3 regions of the Halobacillus sp. HZG1 genome follow, and region 2 is predicted to be linked to each of the others. Evidence: predicted binding sites of a transcription regulator. Region 2 holds the regulator's gene; each other region holds the start of a gene.
The links. The regulator LexA, encoded in region 2, represses DNA repair genes until DNA is damaged. The targets are predictions, from matches to a motif close to CGAACATATGTTCG.
Positions count from the first base shown of each region.

Region 1: the regulator LexA is predicted to act here: its motif matches at 1,075-1,088, upstream of VKA52_RS14115 (WYL domain-containing protein).
Region 3: the regulator LexA is predicted to act here: its motif matches at 4,009-4,022, upstream of VKA52_RS14770 (YolD-like family protein).

Region 1 covers NZ_JAYLVQ010000070.1:189,715-195,656, reverse strand. The annotation lists gene VKA52_RS14125 (glycoside hydrolase family 3 N-terminal domain-containing protein) at 1-320, shown strand, start outside; gene VKA52_RS14120 (hypothetical protein) at 490-786, shown strand; gene VKA52_RS14115 (WYL domain-containing protein) at 1,115-1,342, shown strand; gene VKA52_RS14110 (hypothetical protein) at 1,467-1,649, opposite strand; gene VKA52_RS14105 (CobW family GTP-binding protein) at 1,767-2,714, opposite strand; gene VKA52_RS14100 (hypothetical protein) at 3,032-3,529, shown strand; gene sufU (Fe-S cluster assembly sulfur transfer protein SufU) at 3,623-4,126, shown strand; gene VKA52_RS14090 (CobW family GTP-binding protein) at 4,050-5,027, shown strand; gene VKA52_RS14085 (CobW family GTP-binding protein) at 5,082-5,942, shown strand, end outside.
Region 2 covers NZ_JAYLVQ010000086.1:146,047-151,988, reverse strand. The annotation lists gene VKA52_RS19885 (methionine gamma-lyase family protein) at 1-338, shown strand, start outside; gene VKA52_RS19880 (MerR family transcriptional regulator) at 465-869, shown strand; gene glnA (type I glutamate--ammonia ligase) at 894-2,225, shown strand; gene lexA (transcriptional repressor LexA) at 2,383-3,006, opposite strand; gene VKA52_RS19865 (YneB family resolvase-like protein) at 3,308-3,967, shown strand; gene VKA52_RS19860 (DUF896 domain-containing protein) at 4,052-4,285, shown strand; gene tkt (transketolase) at 4,469-5,942, shown strand, end outside.
Region 3 covers NZ_JAYLVQ010000074.1:7,112-13,053, reverse strand. The annotation lists gene speB (agmatinase) at 1-274, opposite strand, end outside; gene speE (spermidine synthase) at 280-1,110, opposite strand; gene VKA52_RS14775 (transglycosylase domain-containing protein) at 1,250-3,301, shown strand; gene VKA52_RS14770 (YolD-like family protein) at 3,649-3,993, opposite strand; gene VKA52_RS14765 (hypothetical protein) at 4,135-4,362, opposite strand; gene VKA52_RS14760 (YwhD family protein) at 4,463-5,005, opposite strand; gene VKA52_RS14755 (GNAT family N-acetyltransferase) at 5,085-5,651, opposite strand; gene VKA52_RS14750 (ABC transporter permease subunit) at 5,648-5,942, opposite strand, start outside.

The sequences.
Region 1 (5,942 bases), on a different contig from region 2:
CGAAACGGATCCGACAAGATGAATCACTGACTGTCTCTATTCAATTGACCAATACAGGCGACTATGCGGGAGAAGAAATCGTCCAGTTATATGTAAGAGATCTAGTTGGAGAAGTTGTCCGCCCGCTGAAGGAGTTGAAGGATTTCGAAAAAGTTTATCTCCATCCTGGGGAGCAGAAGGACGTCCATTTCACTCTTACAGAAGAGCAGCTCAGGTATTATCATGCAAATATGGAATATAAGAGTGATGCCGGGGAGTTTGAGGTTTTCGTAGGACCGAACAGTCGGGATGCGAAGTCTGAAAGATTCTCGCTTGATTAAATATATCTTCACTTCAGAACCACACGGAACCTTTCCGTGTGGTTTTTTTGTTTAAGTTGAAATTTATGAAATCATGAATGCCTTTCCATTTAAATGAAACAAATTCACTAATAATGACTTATTTCATGGCTTTTAGTAAATATTAGAGGTTGAAACAGGAGGTGAAAGAATGAAAATCAAAGGACCGATTTTATTAGGCATTTTAATTGCAGCTATTTTGAACGGTTGCGCTGGCAACGAACCAAATGAACCGGAAGATGTGAATTACCAGCCGACACGTTATGACCAGGACGATCAAAGAAACCGTTTGGACAGGGATAATGGTGAGGATACGAGGCCTGATGTTGATTATCCGATCATCGATAGAGAGGACCAGGAGATCGAGTTTGGTGACAGGGAAATTGATCTTGAGGACCCTTTTGATGAAAGAAACAATAATGACGATAATCGGGAAATGGTTGAATAACTGATAACAAAGCATCGTCGTACGTCAGAAAATCCCTGGCCTTTGCCGGGGAAAATTTCGTCCTGTGGACTTTTTTAGGAGTAATATTCTTTGTCACTTTTGAGCTCGAAAAACTTTCAATTTATAAAGTCATCCACTGAATTTTATCTACTTTAGGTGAGGAGATGCTTGAGCATACTTACCTTTCTGTACTGTACTACCCAGGATTTCATCCATATTTTTAGCATGATTAAAGACCTTCATTTACCAGTTTACTTCTAATGCGCGTGTGGTAACATATACATAATTAGAACAAATGTTCGTATTTATATTAAGGAAGTGATCATCTATGAATGGCGTATTGAGAAGGGGTTTAGAGGAGAAGCAACAACTGGAACTCATCTACATGGCTGACAAAGGGAAGATCTCACAGCGGGTCATCCGCGTAGTATCTATCAAAGAGGAGACCGTCCTGGCTTATTGTTATACACGTAAGACGGTGCGGTCATTCAAGCTCGCCAATATTTTGTCGGTAACCCCTTATAACAAGTGGAAGAAGTATAAAAAGACACCTTGAAATCCAGTCATCGAAATATGGTGAATGTACGGTTGCTCTAGCGGAAACTAGAGAAGATATCTTAGAATCGTTGAGATTTACAAGAAATAAGTATGTAAAAAAAGAACCACAAAATAGTGGTTCTTTAGTCTTTCATGGATCCTGCCTCACGCGATGTCATGGCGCCTATCCCTGCGTTTACATCCTTTTGAATTTCCTGCTTTACTTTATTTGGATCTGTTCCGGAACGTCCTGGCTTTAATGATTTCGGCTCCTCTATTCTTCCTTGTCCGACTTCGGTTCCTGCCTTTATCTGGTTCTTTGCCACTACCCAACACCTCCATATTTGTAGGTTTAGCGACAACTCAAAAAATAATCACGTGTATAGACCTTTCCTTCCTGGCGGGAAGGGATGAGTGATCTTTAAATGAAAAACACACGCCGGCTAATCTTGCGTACTTGAATGTGAAGGAGAAGATTCTTCCTCTACCTCTCTCAGTTCCTCATTCAAAGCTGCATGATCAAGGTCATCACCAATAAACACTAAATTGTTTTCCAAATTTAGAGGAGAAGGGGTGAAACTTGGCGTTCCATAAGCATATTGAAAAAGTTGAGTTCCTGATTGACCTGTAAGTCGAATATATCCCTTAATACGATAAATCTGCTCAGGCATGGATTTCAAGAAGTTTTCAAATCGTTCCTGGTTGACGGGAGAGGAGAATGTATGAACATATGTCTTAATATGAAGGTGATCAATCGTCTGCTCTTTTTCATGCTCATTTCTTTGTTTAGTTTCTATATTTGAAAATGTATCCCAGGGAACTTGAGCGTGCTTAGCTGCAAGCACCTTACCACCAGGGTTTATTTCATTCAATTCTCTCATCAACTTCTCTTTATTTCGTATAGTGAGCTGATCTGATTTATTCAGAATGACAAGGTCTGCATGCTTGACTTGTTCTGTAATCAGCTTTCTGAGTGGGATTCTGAGGTTATGCCGTCCCGCCCAACTATTGGGATCGACCATGGTTATGATCGAATTCACTTTAACTTTATCGGATAAAAGGGGAGTTAAACACGCATCTAATACCTCAACCGGGTGTGCAACACCTGTCGTTTCTATATAGAGTACATCCAGATCATGATGGTAGAGGATATCCGAGATTTGAGTTTCCAGTTTATCAGAAAGAGTGCAGCAGACACAGCCGTTTAACAGTTCTTTTAAAGGGGTGCCCTCAGGCAATGACTGGGTATCGATCGGCAGTTCGCCTGCTTCATTCATAATCACGCCCACTTTTCGTCCTCTTTGATATTCTTCTTCCAGTATTCTCTGCAATAGCGTTGTTTTTCCTGAACCTAAGAAACCAGAAAGTATGTGGATTCCGGTATGTGCCAATACATAAACACTCCTTGTAAAGTAAGTATTAGTGCCTTGCTAGTTCACATCATTTGTCATCCGTAAATTATTTTAATAGTAATGATTACGAATATTTGTGAAGGCTTACATTTTAACTTCATTTAATGAAAGATGCAACATTTTCACCCCTTTGTATTTACCCACGAGAGAGTAAAAGGGAAGGAAGAAATTAAATAAAAAATGAATTTATGCTTGTCCTCATAGAAATTAAGTGATACATTATTCTTCGTAAGTTAAATAGTAATCATTACGATTAAAACGTTCTATTGATTCGTAACATAGGGGAACATCCTTTCATGAAAAATTATCGATCATTGATTATTTACCTGAGTTCATTCACAGAAGAAAGCCAGAAGGAAATGTACTCGATCCACCCAGAAAAATGGAAACAGACAAGGTACATAGAGAGATTCGGATTCGGAGGTGAAACGATGAGTGATTATTTACTTAACATACTAACGGACCATATTATAAGTACCCTGCCACAAAAGCAGCGGGATCTATATAAGTATGTCATTAAAATGGAGGATGACATGGCAGAAGAAGTGGATTCCGCAGGAGAATTTATAACCCGTCTTAAAATTGAATCTCCGCATAAGCTAGCAGCGGACCATTTTGAATTAACTTTATTTGAATTATTGCAGGTGATGAAAGAGATCGAGGAGGAAGTCGCTCGACAGCTTCCCTCGAAGATGGACGCTGTCAAATTCATCGATTGTACAGACTCTATTCATGCTGACTTGAACGTAAAAAAGGATCAAAAACTTTATTTTGTATCACTTCCGCATTCGTAACGAAACTGGAATCGATCAGAGGAGGAAATAGGATCTCTGTAATTTTATGGTGCCCTCTACGCTTACGATCATAAGAGTGAGGAGGTTTTGATCATGTTGGATGATCTATATCGTAAAATTGTAATGGACCACGCCAAATATAAACGAAATTATGGAGCGATGGACGGAGAAAGAGATATTCATAAAATTCATTATAAAAATCCCACTTGCGGAGATATGATGGTCTTATATTTAAGCGTAAAGGAAGGGAGAATGGAGGATTTATCTTTCGAAGGTGAAGGCTTCAGCATTAGTATGGCTTCATGCTCCATGATGACTGAGGTTTTGAAAAACCATACCGTGGGGGAATGCATGAAGAAGAGACGTGCTTTTGAACGCTTAATAAGGGAAGGGCACCGGGAGGATGGGATTGAATTAGGGGATGCCGCATCACTCCAGGGTGTACATAAATTACGTGCCAGACATAATTGTGCACTTATGCCTTGGCAAGCACTTGATCGATGGTTGAAGGAGAAAAAATATGACGGAGATGGATACAAGAATACCTGTAACCATAGTGACGGGGTATTTGGGATCGGGAAAGACCACTTTCCTTAATCATTTGCTGAAACATACAGAAGAAAAGACAGCACTCATCGTGAACGAGTTTGGAGACATAGGGATTGATGATCAGCTCATTGAACAAACGGAAGAAGAAATCATCGAAATAAACAGGGGCTGTATTTGCTGTAATGTACGCAAAGATTTAATTGATACGTTATCCATGTTAGCTATATCCAGGGACGAGAAAATGATTGAGTTTGACCGTGTGATTATTGAAACGACAGGACTCGCTGATCCTGCTCCTGTTGTGCAGACATTCCTGATGGATAAAGAAGTGGTCGAAGATTACTTCATCGATGCGGTTTGTACATTGGTTGATGCGAAGCATATTTCCAGACACTTGGATCAACAGGGGGAAGCTATCAATCAAATCGCTTTTGCCGACGTTGTCCTTGTCAACAAAGTGGATTTGGTAACAAAGGATCAGCTCACGGATCTGCGAAAAAGATTGGAACGCATCAATCCCACCGCCTCTCAACACCTCTGTGAAAACAGCCGGATTTCACCGGGTGAAGTTCTTGGGATTTATTCCTTTGACTTGCAGGAAAAATTGAGAGGACATCCAGATTTTTTGAACAGCCATCACCATTCCCATGATGATGAAATATCTTCTTTGGCTCTTCGGGAAGTGAAGCCGTTGAATTTGAAAAAGCTAAACCTTTGGTTATCCTTTCTCGTTCAAATTCAGGGAGAGAAGTTATACCGTTACAAAGGGGTTTTGAACATTGAGGGAAAAGAGAGACGCTTTGTTTTTCAAGGTGTTCATATGCTTTTTGCAGGTGAGGAAGCTGGTTCGTGGGGAGATGATGAGCGGGTAAGTGAGCTTGTATTTATTGGAAAGAACTTAGATAAAAAAAGTCTTACGGAACAGTTCCAGCAGTGTGTGACGGAGTAGAAATTTTTTTACACAGTTTTAAATCGTAATCATTACTTTTATAGGAGGGTAACAATGGAGAAGAAAATACCAGTCACGGTCTTGAGTGGTTACTTAGGTTCAGGAAAAACCACGTTACTCAATCATCTATTAAACAACCGCGATGGACTTAAAATCGCTGTCATCGTCAATGACATGAGTGAAATCAATATCGACGCAGACTTAGTAGAGAAAGGCGGCCATTTTTCCAGAGTGGATGAGAATTTGGTCGAGATGTCCAATAGCTGCATCTGCTGTACGTTAAGAGAAGATTTATTGATTGAAGTTGAGAAGATTGCAAAAGCCGGGGATGTGGATTATATCGTGATTGAGTCAACTGGCATCAGCGAGCCTGTGCCGGTCGCCCAAACCTTTTCTTATATCGATGAAGAGCTCGGAATCGACCTTACCCGGTTCTGTCGTTTGGACACGATGGTAACGGTGATGGACGCTTACCGGTTTTGGCACGATTATGAATCCGGAGACCGTCTGTTGGACAGAAAGCAGGCGGTAGGGGAAGAGGACGAACGAAATCTGGCAGATCTGTTGATCGACCAAATTGAATTTTGCGATGTGCTTCTATTGAATAAATGCGACATGGTGACGGAGGAGCAACTGAATGCATTGACAAAAGTGGTGCGGACGTTACAGCCTGATGCGGAAATCATCCCAACTACATTCAGTGAAATCGATCCAGAGAAGATTATCAATACGCATCGCTTTAATTTTGAAAAGGCGAGTCAATCGGCTGGGTGGCTCCAGGAATTGATGGCAGGCCCTGAGGCCCATACCCCGGAAACAGAAGAATATGGCATTCAATCTTTTGTATATAAGAGAAGGCTTCCTTTTCATTCCCAACGCTTCTACGATTGGATCGGCCGGATGCCGACTTCGATA
Region 2 (5,942 bases):
CGAATCCTGCTTATGATAAAAAACGAACGGATTTAATTCAATCCGTCAACTTCAAAACGGCTGAACAAATGATCAGATTCTGCCAATCCATACAGCAGGCATCTCCAGTGAATTCCCATTTCAAACCCGAACCGAGCGCCATGCCGGGATACGAGGACGAAGTCATTATGGCTGCTGGGACTTTCATTCAGGGCGCAAGCCTCGAATTGACCGCTGATGGTCCCATCCGCCCCCCTTACACTGCTTTCGTCCAAGGTGGATTGACCTATGCCCATGTTAAGATCGCTGTCGTACAAGCAGTGGAACAATTAATCGAAGAGGGTATGGTCAAAGCCTGAAGCTACGGGGATGGTAACCCTTTCAAAAAACAGCGATAAATTGTGTGAACATTCCTCACATATGTTGACATATCCCTTTCGTGACGTATAATTAAAGTATCATTCTTATGGGGAGGTGGCACATCGATGAGTGATGAAATTCGTCGTTCCATGCCGTTATTCCCGATGGGGATTGTTCAATCCTTGACAGACCTTACTGCACGGCAGATCCGGTACTACGAACAGCACGAGCTGGTACAGCCGGCCCGTTCAGAAGGTAACCGTCGCATGTTTTCATTCAATGACGTCGATCGTCTTCTCGAAATAAAAGACCTGATCGATCAAGGTGTGAACATGGCCGGAATCAAGAAAGTTCTGAAGCTGAATGATCAGCCAGATAATGAGGTATATGATGAGGATCAAGTGAAGGAAGTACACAATGAACTTACCGAAAAAGAACTTCGTCGTATGCTGCAACGAGAACTATTCACAGCGGGAAGACAAGGTAAATTAGCAATCAGGCAGGGAGAAATGTCGAGGTTCTTCCATTAATTTTGTGTTGAGAGGAGAAATTCAATGGGTTTAACAAAAGAAGAAATCTACAAAAAAATCGATGAGGAAAACGTCAAGTTTATCCGCCTTCAGTTTACGGATATGCTTGGTACGATAAAAAACGTGGAAATCCCACTAAGCCAGTTGGATAAAGCTATTGATGGCATGATGATGTTTGACGGGTCCTCTATTGAAGGATTCGTTCGTATCGAGGAGTCTGACATGTATTTGGTTCCAGACCTGGATACGTTCGTCGTTTTCCCTTGGACTTCAGAAAAAGGGAAGGTCGCACGATTCATCTGTGACATCTACAACCCAGACCAAACTCCTTTTGAAGGATGCCCGCGCTACAATCTGAAGCGTAACATCAAAAAAATGGAGAAACTCGGCTTTTCTGCTTTCAACATTGGTACAGAACCTGAATTTTTCCTATTTAAATTAGATGAAAAAGGCGAACCGACGATGGAGTTGAATGATAAAGGTGGCTATTTCGACTTGGCACCGACCGACCTTGGTGAAAACTGCCGTCGTGATATTGTCCTTGAGCTTGAGGAAATGGGCTTTGAAATCGAAGCCTCGCACCACGAGGTAGCTCCAGGTCAGCACGAAATTGATTTCAAATATGCAGATGCCGTCAAGCACTGTGATGATATCCAAACATTCAAACTCGTCGTAAAAACCATTGCACGTCAACATGGTTTGCATGCAACATTCATGCCTAAACCATTGTTCGGCGTAAATGGGTCGGGTATGCACGCGAACATGTCTCTTTTCAATGAAAAGGGCAATGCTTTCTTCGATGAGAAAGGGAAGGAACAATTGTCAGAAGTCGCTTACCAGTTCACAGCAGGCATCATCAAGCATGCAACGAACTTCACAGCCGTGACAAATCCTACCGTCAACTCTTACAAGCGTCTTGTACCAGGCTATGAGGCTCCATGTTATGTTGCATGGTCCGGTCAAAACCGTAGTCCACTTGTACGCGTACCGACATCCCGTGGGTTGAGCACAAGAATCGAAGTCCGCAGTGTGGATCCTTCAGCGAACCCATACATGGCGATGGCGGTCCTTCTTGCTGCTGGACTTGATGGTGTGGAAAATAAACTGGAAGCACCTGCTCCTGTCGATCGAAACATTTACGTGATGGATAAAAAAGAACGGGAAGCACACGGAGTGAAAGATCTCCCAGCTACTCTATATGATGCATTGGAAGAGCTGCATCAAGATCCAATCATGGTAGAAGCTCTCGGCGAGCACCTGTTTGAACACTTCATTGAAGCGAAGGAAATCGAATGGGATATGTTCCGCACACAGGTCCATCCGTGGGAACGCGAACAATATCTACAGACATATTAAATGATAAAACCCTTGAAGTAGTTTACTTCAAGGGTTTTTCTGTGTTCAAGAAGATTCACTTTACGAGCGAAAATAAGTGAAATTTTTTTCGTTGAAAGTTATGAGCTTGATATAAATAAAGAAAGAGGCGAGTTAAACTAAACCTCGCCTCTTTCTTTTAGTGTACGGTCCTGTAAAGACCTACGACTTTCCCTAGAATGGATACATCCTGTAATAGAATGGGTTCCATCGTTGCGTTCTCAGGCTGCAAGCGAACATGATTTCTTTCCTTGAAGAACCGCTTCACAGTGGCTTCTTCGTCTTCTGTCATTGCAACAACGATGTCGCCGTTCTGAGCGGTCTGTTGTTGTCTGACGATGACCATATCCCCGTCAAGAATTCCTGCCTCGATCATACTTTCCCCTTGGACAATTAGTACGAATGTGTTGTCATCCGACCCTGCAAGTGTATCTGGTAGAGGGACATATTCTTCAATGTTTTCAACAGCTGTAATCGGTGACCCCGCCGTGACTTTACCGATTACTGGAGCGTAAGAAGCTTCGCTTCTCGGGATGCTGTGATCTTCTTCTAATTCGATCACTTCAATGGCACGAGGTTTGGTCGGGTCACGTCTGATGTATCCTTTTTTCTCCAGTCTGGATAAGTGACCGTGAACTGTCGAACTTGAAGCGAGACCGACGGACTGGCCAATCTCTCTTACGGATGGTGGATACCCTTTGGATAGGACTTGTTCTTTAATAAAATCTAGTATTTCCTGCTGCCGCTTTGAAAGTTTACTCATAGATTAGCACCTCGTACATAGGATTATAGTAACCACATTGTACCACTTATATTTCAAAAATACAAACACGCGTTCGAAAAAACCATTGACAAGAACTTGTGTTCGTATATAATGGAAGTAACAAAAGCGAACACAGGTTCTTAAGAACGTTCGTTCTAAGGAAAACGGAGGGGTTATCAATGTTTAACAAATTATCTAAGCTGGATTACACCTACATTATTCTTTTTATTGTGAGTTTTATCATTCTCTATTATTCTATGGTCACAGCTGTATAATAGAGAAAGAGAGAGGAACATATTAATTGAAGGTAATTTTATATTGCAGAGTAAGTACGGAGAAAGAAGCTCAAGTGACTTCACTAAAACGACAAAGAGCTGAATTGATATCCATGGCGGAAAGTCATGACTTCGAAGTGGTTGATTGTATTGAAGAGCAGGCGAGTGGTTACGATATTGAACGTGAAGGGATTTTCCGCATGCTGGAATGCTTTTCTTCCGGACGTGCGGATGCCTTATTGATTCAGGATGAAACACGCTTAGGTCGGGGAAACACGAAGATTGCTTTATTCCATCAATTAAATCGGTTGGAGATCAAGGTGTACTCCCTATCTAACCAGGGGGAGCTTCAGTTATCGGAATCGGATTCGATGGTTTTACAGATTGTCGGCATTGTAGAAGAATACCAAAGGAAGATACATAATATGAAAATACGGCGTGGGATGAGAAAAGCTGTAGAGGGCGGCTACGATCCATCCGCCAACTTATCCAATCGTGATCAGGCACCCGGACGTGAGAGAATCGAGTTTCCCATTGAGGAGGTTGTTCGGTTAAGGAAAAATGATTTGACCTTCAAAGATATTGCAGCGACTTTGAGAGGTTTGGGATATGACGTATCAAAAGCTACGGTGCATCGTAGATACAAAGAGTACCTATCGCTTGAAAAAGAAGAAGAATCACGATAATATTAGGTACACGGACAAGGATCTATGGATTTCTTGTCTTTTTCATGTTTTGCGATCCAGACTATGAGTAAAGGAGAAGGATCTATGTTATCAAAAGAAAAAATTAATCGTATAAATGAACTAGCTAATAAATCTAAGCAGGAAGAGCTTTCGAAGGAAGAAAAAGCAGAGCAGCAGAAGCTGCGCCAGGAATATTTGAAAAACGCCCGTGCATCCTTCAAAAATCAACTTAAAGGTGTGACCGTCATTGATCCGAAAGGGAATGACGTAACTCCAGAGAAGCTTCGTCAAATGCAAAAGAACGAGAAAAAGAATTAATCTTGATCATTCGTCCGTATTCGATCTATTTTCGAATGCGGATTTTTCTTGTTTAATTCCTTGGATAAGGGGGAAATTAGGTCTGAGGCTGTGCGAAATTTTGCACAAAGCTTGTTTCGAAACGATTTTCATTATAGGATAATACATGGTACATATACCTGAAAAGAAAGGGGAATGTTGAACATGGCAAACAGCCTTGAACAAACATCAATCAATACGATTAGAACTTTAACAATCGATGCAGTAGAAAAAGCAAACTCCGGCCACCCGGGGATGCCAATGGGTGCAGCGCCGATGGCTTATACGCTATGGACTCAGTTCATGGATCACAATCCAAAAAACTCGAACTGGTTCGACCGTGACCGTTTCGTCCTATCAGCTGGACACGGTTCTATGCTTCTTTACAGCTTGCTCCACCTATCTGGTTATAATGTGACGATGGACGACCTTAAGTCGTTCCGTCAATGGGATTCCAAAACCCCTGGTCACCCAGAGTTTGGTCACACAGACGGTGTAGAAGCAACTACAGGTCCCCTTGGACAAGGTATTGCAATGGCGACCGGAATGGCGATGGCTGAAGCTCATCTTTCTGCGAAATATAACCGTGAAGGTTACAACGTCGTTGACCATTACACCTATACAATTTGCGGTGATGGTGATTTGATGGAGGGAGTATCACAAGAATCTGCTTCTCTTGCCGGTCACCTTGGCCTTGGTAAATTGATTGTTCTTTATGATTCCAATGATATTTCTCTTGATGGAGATCTTGACCGTTCCTTCAGCGAAAGTGTCGAAAAACGATATGAAGCTTATGGATGGCAAGTTATCCGTGTAGAGGAGGGCACGAATACAGAAGAAGTTGCGAAAGCCTTAGAGAAAGCTAAAGCAAACACTGATCAGCCTACAATGATTGAAGTGAAAACGGTCATTGGGTATGGATCTCCTAACAAGTCTGGTAAGTCTGCTTCTCATGGTGCTCCTTTAGGTGATGAGGAAGTTACAGCAGCGAAGCAGTTCTATGAGTGGGAACATGAGCCGTTCCACGTACCTGAAGAAGTTTATCAGGACTTCAAAGAAAAAGTTCAGCAAAATGGTCAGGATAAAGAAGAGTCCTGGAACAATCTATTGGCTCAGTACAAAGAGGCGCATCCTGAACTTGCTGAAGAGTTTGAGCGTGCGATTCGTGGTGAACTTCCTGAAGGTTGGGATCAAAGCCTTCCAACATACCAGGTAGGGGAAGACAGCCCGGCCACACGCGCAGCATCGGGTGATGCGATTAATGCTCTTTCTCAAGCGATCCCTAACTTCTTTGGTGGTAGTGCCGACCTGGCAGGTTCAAACAAAACGGCCGTCAAAGACGAAGAGGACTTCTCACGTAACAACTACGCAGGTCGAAACATCTGGTTCGGTGTACGTGAATTTGCCATGGCGGCTGCCTTAAACGGAATGGGACTTCATGGTGGTCTTAAAGTATATGCGGGTACATTCTTTGTCTTCAGTGACTATCTGCGTCCTGCTGTCCGTCTATCCGCTCTGCAGAACCTGCCGGTGAACTATGTTTTCACTCATGATTCTGTTGCTGTTGGTGAAGATGGTCCGACCCACGAACCTGTTGAACAATTGGCTTCACTTCGTGCAATGCCAAACCTTTCTGTAC
Region 3 (5,942 bases), on a different contig from region 2:
CAATAATATCCAGACTCCGAGCTGCATTTCCAAAAGGCAGCATCAAGTCGCCGGCATCATGATAGTTCACTTCTTCCAGGTGACGGTCCAAGTATGGGCTGTACTCTTCAAGTCCGATGGAAGCTTCACGAATGCGGTTCGGCCCGAAGCGCGATCCCGGGCGGAAGCTCACTGTCCAGTCCATCGGCATGCCGTAAATGACAGCATCCGCTTCCTCCTCCGTCGCCCGGCTCATGATAAATACTTTTCCAGAGTAGGATTCATCAAAACGCATACGGGTCACTCCTTCGTGAGATCTTTGACGAACTTCGGCAAGGCAAAGCATGCCCGGTGGATGTCGTCTGTGTAATATTTCGTATCGATATCCGTAAAGCGGTCCTCCGCGACTTGCAGGGGATCATGAACTTTACTTCCCATCGTGAAGGTCCACAGCCCACTTGGATAAGTCGGGATGTTCGCTGTATATACCTTTGAAATAGGGAATGTTTCTTTTACGTCGCTATACACTTGACGGATGAGATCTGCCTTAAACCATGGGTTATCCGTCTGGGCTACGAAGATGCCATCTTCTTTCAGAGCTTTAGCAATGCCCTCATAGAATCCTTTTGAAAACAGATTCACAGCCGGCCCTACGGGTTCGGTGGAATCCACCATGATGACATCATACTCATTTTCACTCTGAGCGATGTGCATGAAACCGTCGTCCACCTTCACTTCCACTCGTTCATCTTCCAGCGCCCCTGCAATGGAAGGCAGGTACTTCTTCGAATACTCGATGACTTTTCCGTCGATCTCTACTAGTGTTGCTTTCTCAACACTGTCATGTTTCAAAACTTCACGAATGACCCCACCGTCACCGCCGCCGACAACAAGAACGTTTTTCGGATCCGGGTGGGTAAACAATGGAACATGGGCTACCATTTCGTGATAGACGAATTCATCCTTCTCTGTTGTCATGACCATGTCATCAAGAACGAGCATATTCCCCCACTCCGCTGTTTCCAGCATCTCTAAATCTTGAAAGTCTGTTTTCTCACTATGCAGGGAGCGATTGACCTTCGCCGTAATCCCGAAATGATCGGTCTGTTTCTCAGTAAACCATGTACCCATGTTGCATTTCTCCTTTTTCATCTATGAAATATCTTTCCGCACATATGCGTTTGTTTTACTCAAGAAGTTTATTTTACTACGTATTCTCACATAATAATAGCAGTCTTTATACATTCGTAACAGTTAGGAGTATAAAAGAATGCGATCATTTTTCAGAACCACTTATAGATGGACGATCCGCGGGATGAAGCTCGCCGTCTTTGGCACAATCGTAGGGATTGTCGGATTAATCGGCGTGCTGATCTTCGCCATCACTCAAGGACCTCCATCGTTGATGACTGAACAGAATACCGTCTTTTATGGCACGGACGGAGAAATCATAGGCGAAGAACAAGGGGCGGAAGAACGCTACTGGATTAATATAGAGGAAATGCCCGAATCTATTAAAGACGCGACACTCGCCATTGAAGACAGGCGTTTCTACAACCACTTCGGTTTTGACTTGAAACGTATCGGGGCAGCTGTGCTTACAGACCTTAAGCAGATGCGAATGGCTGAAGGCGCCAGCACCATCACCCAACAGTATGCAAGAAACTTATACCTTTCCCATGATAAAACATGGAAGAGGAAACTCAACGAAGCACTCTATGCCTTACGGTTGGAGATTTTTTATAACAAAGATGAAATATTAGAAGGTTACTTGAACACAATTTACTATGGCCACGGGGCCTACGGGATTGAAGCGGCAAGCCGGCAGTATTTCAATAAACATGCAGGGGACCTTACTTTGACAGAAGCCTCCATGTTAGCCGGAATCCCAAAAGGACCAACCTATTACTCGCCTCTCGCCAATGCTGAACGAGCAGAAGCAAGACAACAGCAGATTTTAGCTGAAATGGAAGAGAACGGCTATATTACTTCCTCCGAAAAGAGAGCAGCCGTAGAAGCAAGCATCTCTTATGCAGACGATGAGGAAGAAGAAACCCAGGAGGTTGCTCCTTATTTCCAGGACCAAGTTGTTACAGAAGCTGCTCAACTGCTTGATGTAGACAGAGAAAGTATCCAGACAGGCGGCTACCATATTCACACTACTTTGATTGAAGAGCATCAACGGATTTTAGAAGAGCAGGTAAAGAGGAATATTCCAGCGAGTGAAGAGATCCAAGTCGCATCCGCTGTAATGGATGGCCATTCTGGCGCAATTACGGCTCTTGTCGGTGGTAAAGATTATCGGGAAAGCCCGTTCAACAGAGCTACACAAGCGAAACGCTCCGTCGGTTCAACCATCAAACCTTTTCTGTATTATGCAGCGCTCGCGGAAGGATACTCGCCTGTCACGATGAAAGAGACACAGCCTATTGAAATTGAAGTAAAAGGAAAAGCAGAACCATATATACCATCCAATTTCAACGACCAATATTCAGAAGAACCGATTACCATGGCTCAAGCGCTTGCTGTTTCCGATAATATTTATGCGGTGCAGACCCACATGGATATCGGACCAGAAAAACTAGGAAAAACGATGAAGACGTTCGGCGTTGAAGAAACCTTCAAACCTCATCCTTCCCTGGCTCTCGGGTACTCCTCCATATCCCTTTTCGATATGGTGAGTGCCTATGGAAAAATGGTGAAAGGAACGGAGTCCATTGAAGGCCATACAATCGCTAAAATCACAGATCGGCATGGGAATGTCTTGTATGAATACCAACCGGCATACAATGAAGACGATGCTGTCGATCGAGTACGAGCGTTCACCGTTACCCACATGATGACAGGGATGTTCGATCCGGTCTTAGATGCCGATTATGCCTCTGTCACAGGTACTCCGATTAAAGGGAAGCTTACACGCATGTATGGAGGGAAATCCGGAACCACTGACAACGACAGCTGGATGATCGGATTCAGCCCTCAATATGTCTCCGGGGTATGGGTCGGATATGATGAAGGCAGTAAGCCACTCGCAGATTTCAACGACCACCGGTATGCCAAAGCCATATGGGCCGATACGATGGAGAAAATACATGAGAATGAGCCTACCGCAGCCTTCATACCACCTCCAGGTGTGAAAGGGGTCTACATCGACCCGGAAACCGGCTATGTCGCAGGTCCCAACTGCCCACAGGAACGATTAGTGTACATGGAGGAATCCGATATTCCTAAGGATGTGTGCGGCGGCGACGAAAGCAAAGATGTTGATGATGAATTCAAAGATGATCCATGGTTCAAAGATGTAGTGGACTGGTTCTTCTAATGCGTTTTTGATCGCTTGGGCGTGATTTCTGCTTGCTTTGGCGCGTTTCCCGCCTCCTTTGGCGCGATTCATGCCTCCTTTGGCGCGATTCATGCCTCCTTTGGCGCGAAAGGTCATCCTCACAACGGATGACCTTTCGCTTTTTCTTTACCAAACTATGGCCTCATTTTCAAAATAAAAAAAGACAGAGAAAACGACCGGGGGAACCGGTCGCGTTCTCTGTCCTAGTAAACATGTATAACCCATGTGTTACTTAATATATTACCCTTATCGCTGATTCGTCAAGATTGGGCGTCTGAATTCTTACACTTTTTTCATGAACATTTTGTGAACAAAAAGTGAACACCTTATAAAATGGCAAGGTCAGCGATGTCATCCAAAGGGATGCGGACCTTCTCCTTCGTCTGTCCATCAACCCCTGCTACCGTGTGATTGCTTCGATTCACATGGGTCACCTTCATCCTTATGTCTTCATATTCGAAACCATTGTGAACCCTAACCTGGACAGTAAGATTGTCTGTTAGCGCCCTCTGCAAAAGAAAGTCAATTTCGACAGCTTTCTGTTCATCCATGATTCCCTTTTCTACCCGCTGATCTTCTTTCCAAAGTTTTTTCACCATCTCTACATGCTCCGGTAACATGAGCGATGTCCATTTGATCGTCCCGCGATCACGATTCCGGTTATCCATCATTGGTTCCCTCCACCACGAACATTTGTTCTTATTCTATCATAAAAGAGGAAATCGTAAACTGGAATTTTCATACTTAGTTAAACCGTCCCATATCCACATGCGTCTCTCTTATCCAGGTGAGCAGGGGGGGGGACGCTTCACCTACTCCTTTTCTTTGTTTCCTGCATTCGCCTTTTTTTGATTTCCGAATACGAATATACAACTCACATAGATCACGAAAGCACCTGAAACAAACCATAGACCTGATGTTAAATACTCATGATCTGCATAAAAAGACCATTTAAACAGGAAATGCAGAATTCCTGACACCAATCCCACAAGGGCAATCACAAAATGAAACACCACATCATCTTCTAAAATCCTTTTCATATGATCCCCTCCTTTCTTCTACAAAAAATCAAATGAGAAAGAGGGAAACCCTGCAGATTCCCCTCTCTCTGTAACGACGCTATAAACTTGCAAACATCAATTATTGTACATCTAGAGAGTCTTTCAATTCCTGAGCCGTGTTCTCCCATAACTCTGGTTTAAAGTCACGTAAATATCCACCGAGCAGCTTCTTCGACTTCTCATCAAGGTGATCGACCGCAAAGCGCCCCTTCAAGGACTTATCCATGTGGTTCACATGTTCAGGCATCGATTTATATCCGCGCTTGATGGACCTGTCCACGACAATCTCACTGGCAGCTACGCCATAATAACACGGTTTTCCTTCATGGTGACCGACCGTTACCCAAGCGATCCAATATTTCAGTCCGTTTTTAACGACTTCACGATCGGTAATGAATTTGATGCGTTTTTCCACTTTACTACGCGCGTGAAGAGCCCCCATATCGACATAGGCTTCGTCTTCATTAGGGTCCACAATAACCGGGGTCATATTCTCTAAACTGATGGAACCGACACCATAACCCCCGTGTCCATCCGTGGAATCATCTTTAATGATTGTGAATTGGTTCTTCTTTTTATCGCTGCTTTCGCCTTTGTTTTTAAATTGATCGAATTCTCTCATAAAGCGATCCTCCTCTTCAATCGTCCTCTTATTTTGTCCCATTTTAACATACAAAACAGTTCTTGTTAGAACAGACGCTTCATGATTGATCAAACGTTTGTTTAATCTTCTCATATTCCCTTTTCAACATGGAAAACACCACGGTATCCTGGAAGCTCTCCCCATCAAAATCTGTTTCCCTTAATACTCCCTCTTCCCGGAACCCAAATTTATTCAAGAGCCTTCGTGATCCCTCATTTCCAGCAAAGATGTCTCCGACAATCCGATTGAGGTTCAGCGAATCAAGTCCATAAGGGAGAAGTGTAAGAAGGACTTGTGTCATAACTCCTTTCTTTTGATAATCCGGGTGAATGACGGCCCCCATTTCTGCTTTCCTATGCCAATGATTCAGTTTATGAAAACGGAACAGGCCCACACATTTCCCTCTTTCATCCTCAATCACCCATGGAATTTCTTCTTGCTTATGAAACCCATCCAGTCTTTCTTCTATATAAGCTTCCATCTCCTCCAAAGACAACACAGGGCAGGGAGTGATGTACTTCATCGTATCCTGCCGGCTCATGAACTGGAACAAAGAAGGAGCGTCGGAAGTTTTCAGTTCTCGTAACTTTATCTTTTCCATTTTAAAGACAGGAATATGATTCATATCGACTTTCTCCTATACCCATGGTCATCCCGCGATTCATCAACTCTCTTCTGTTCTGGTACAAACTCAAAATCCGCTTCCTTAAGGGATGCAGGCTTTCCTCCGATCGTTTCTTTTCTACGGAAAATTTTCTTAAGCCATGTATTCTGCTCTACCGGTACACCGACACGCCGCTGTTGAACTTCCTTAATTCCCTGTACAATTAGCTGCATCGCGACAATCATCGCCATGAAACAGAAAAGTGTAGGGATTATGAGCCACCAACGCCCTGTCATCAACGAATCTTTGGCG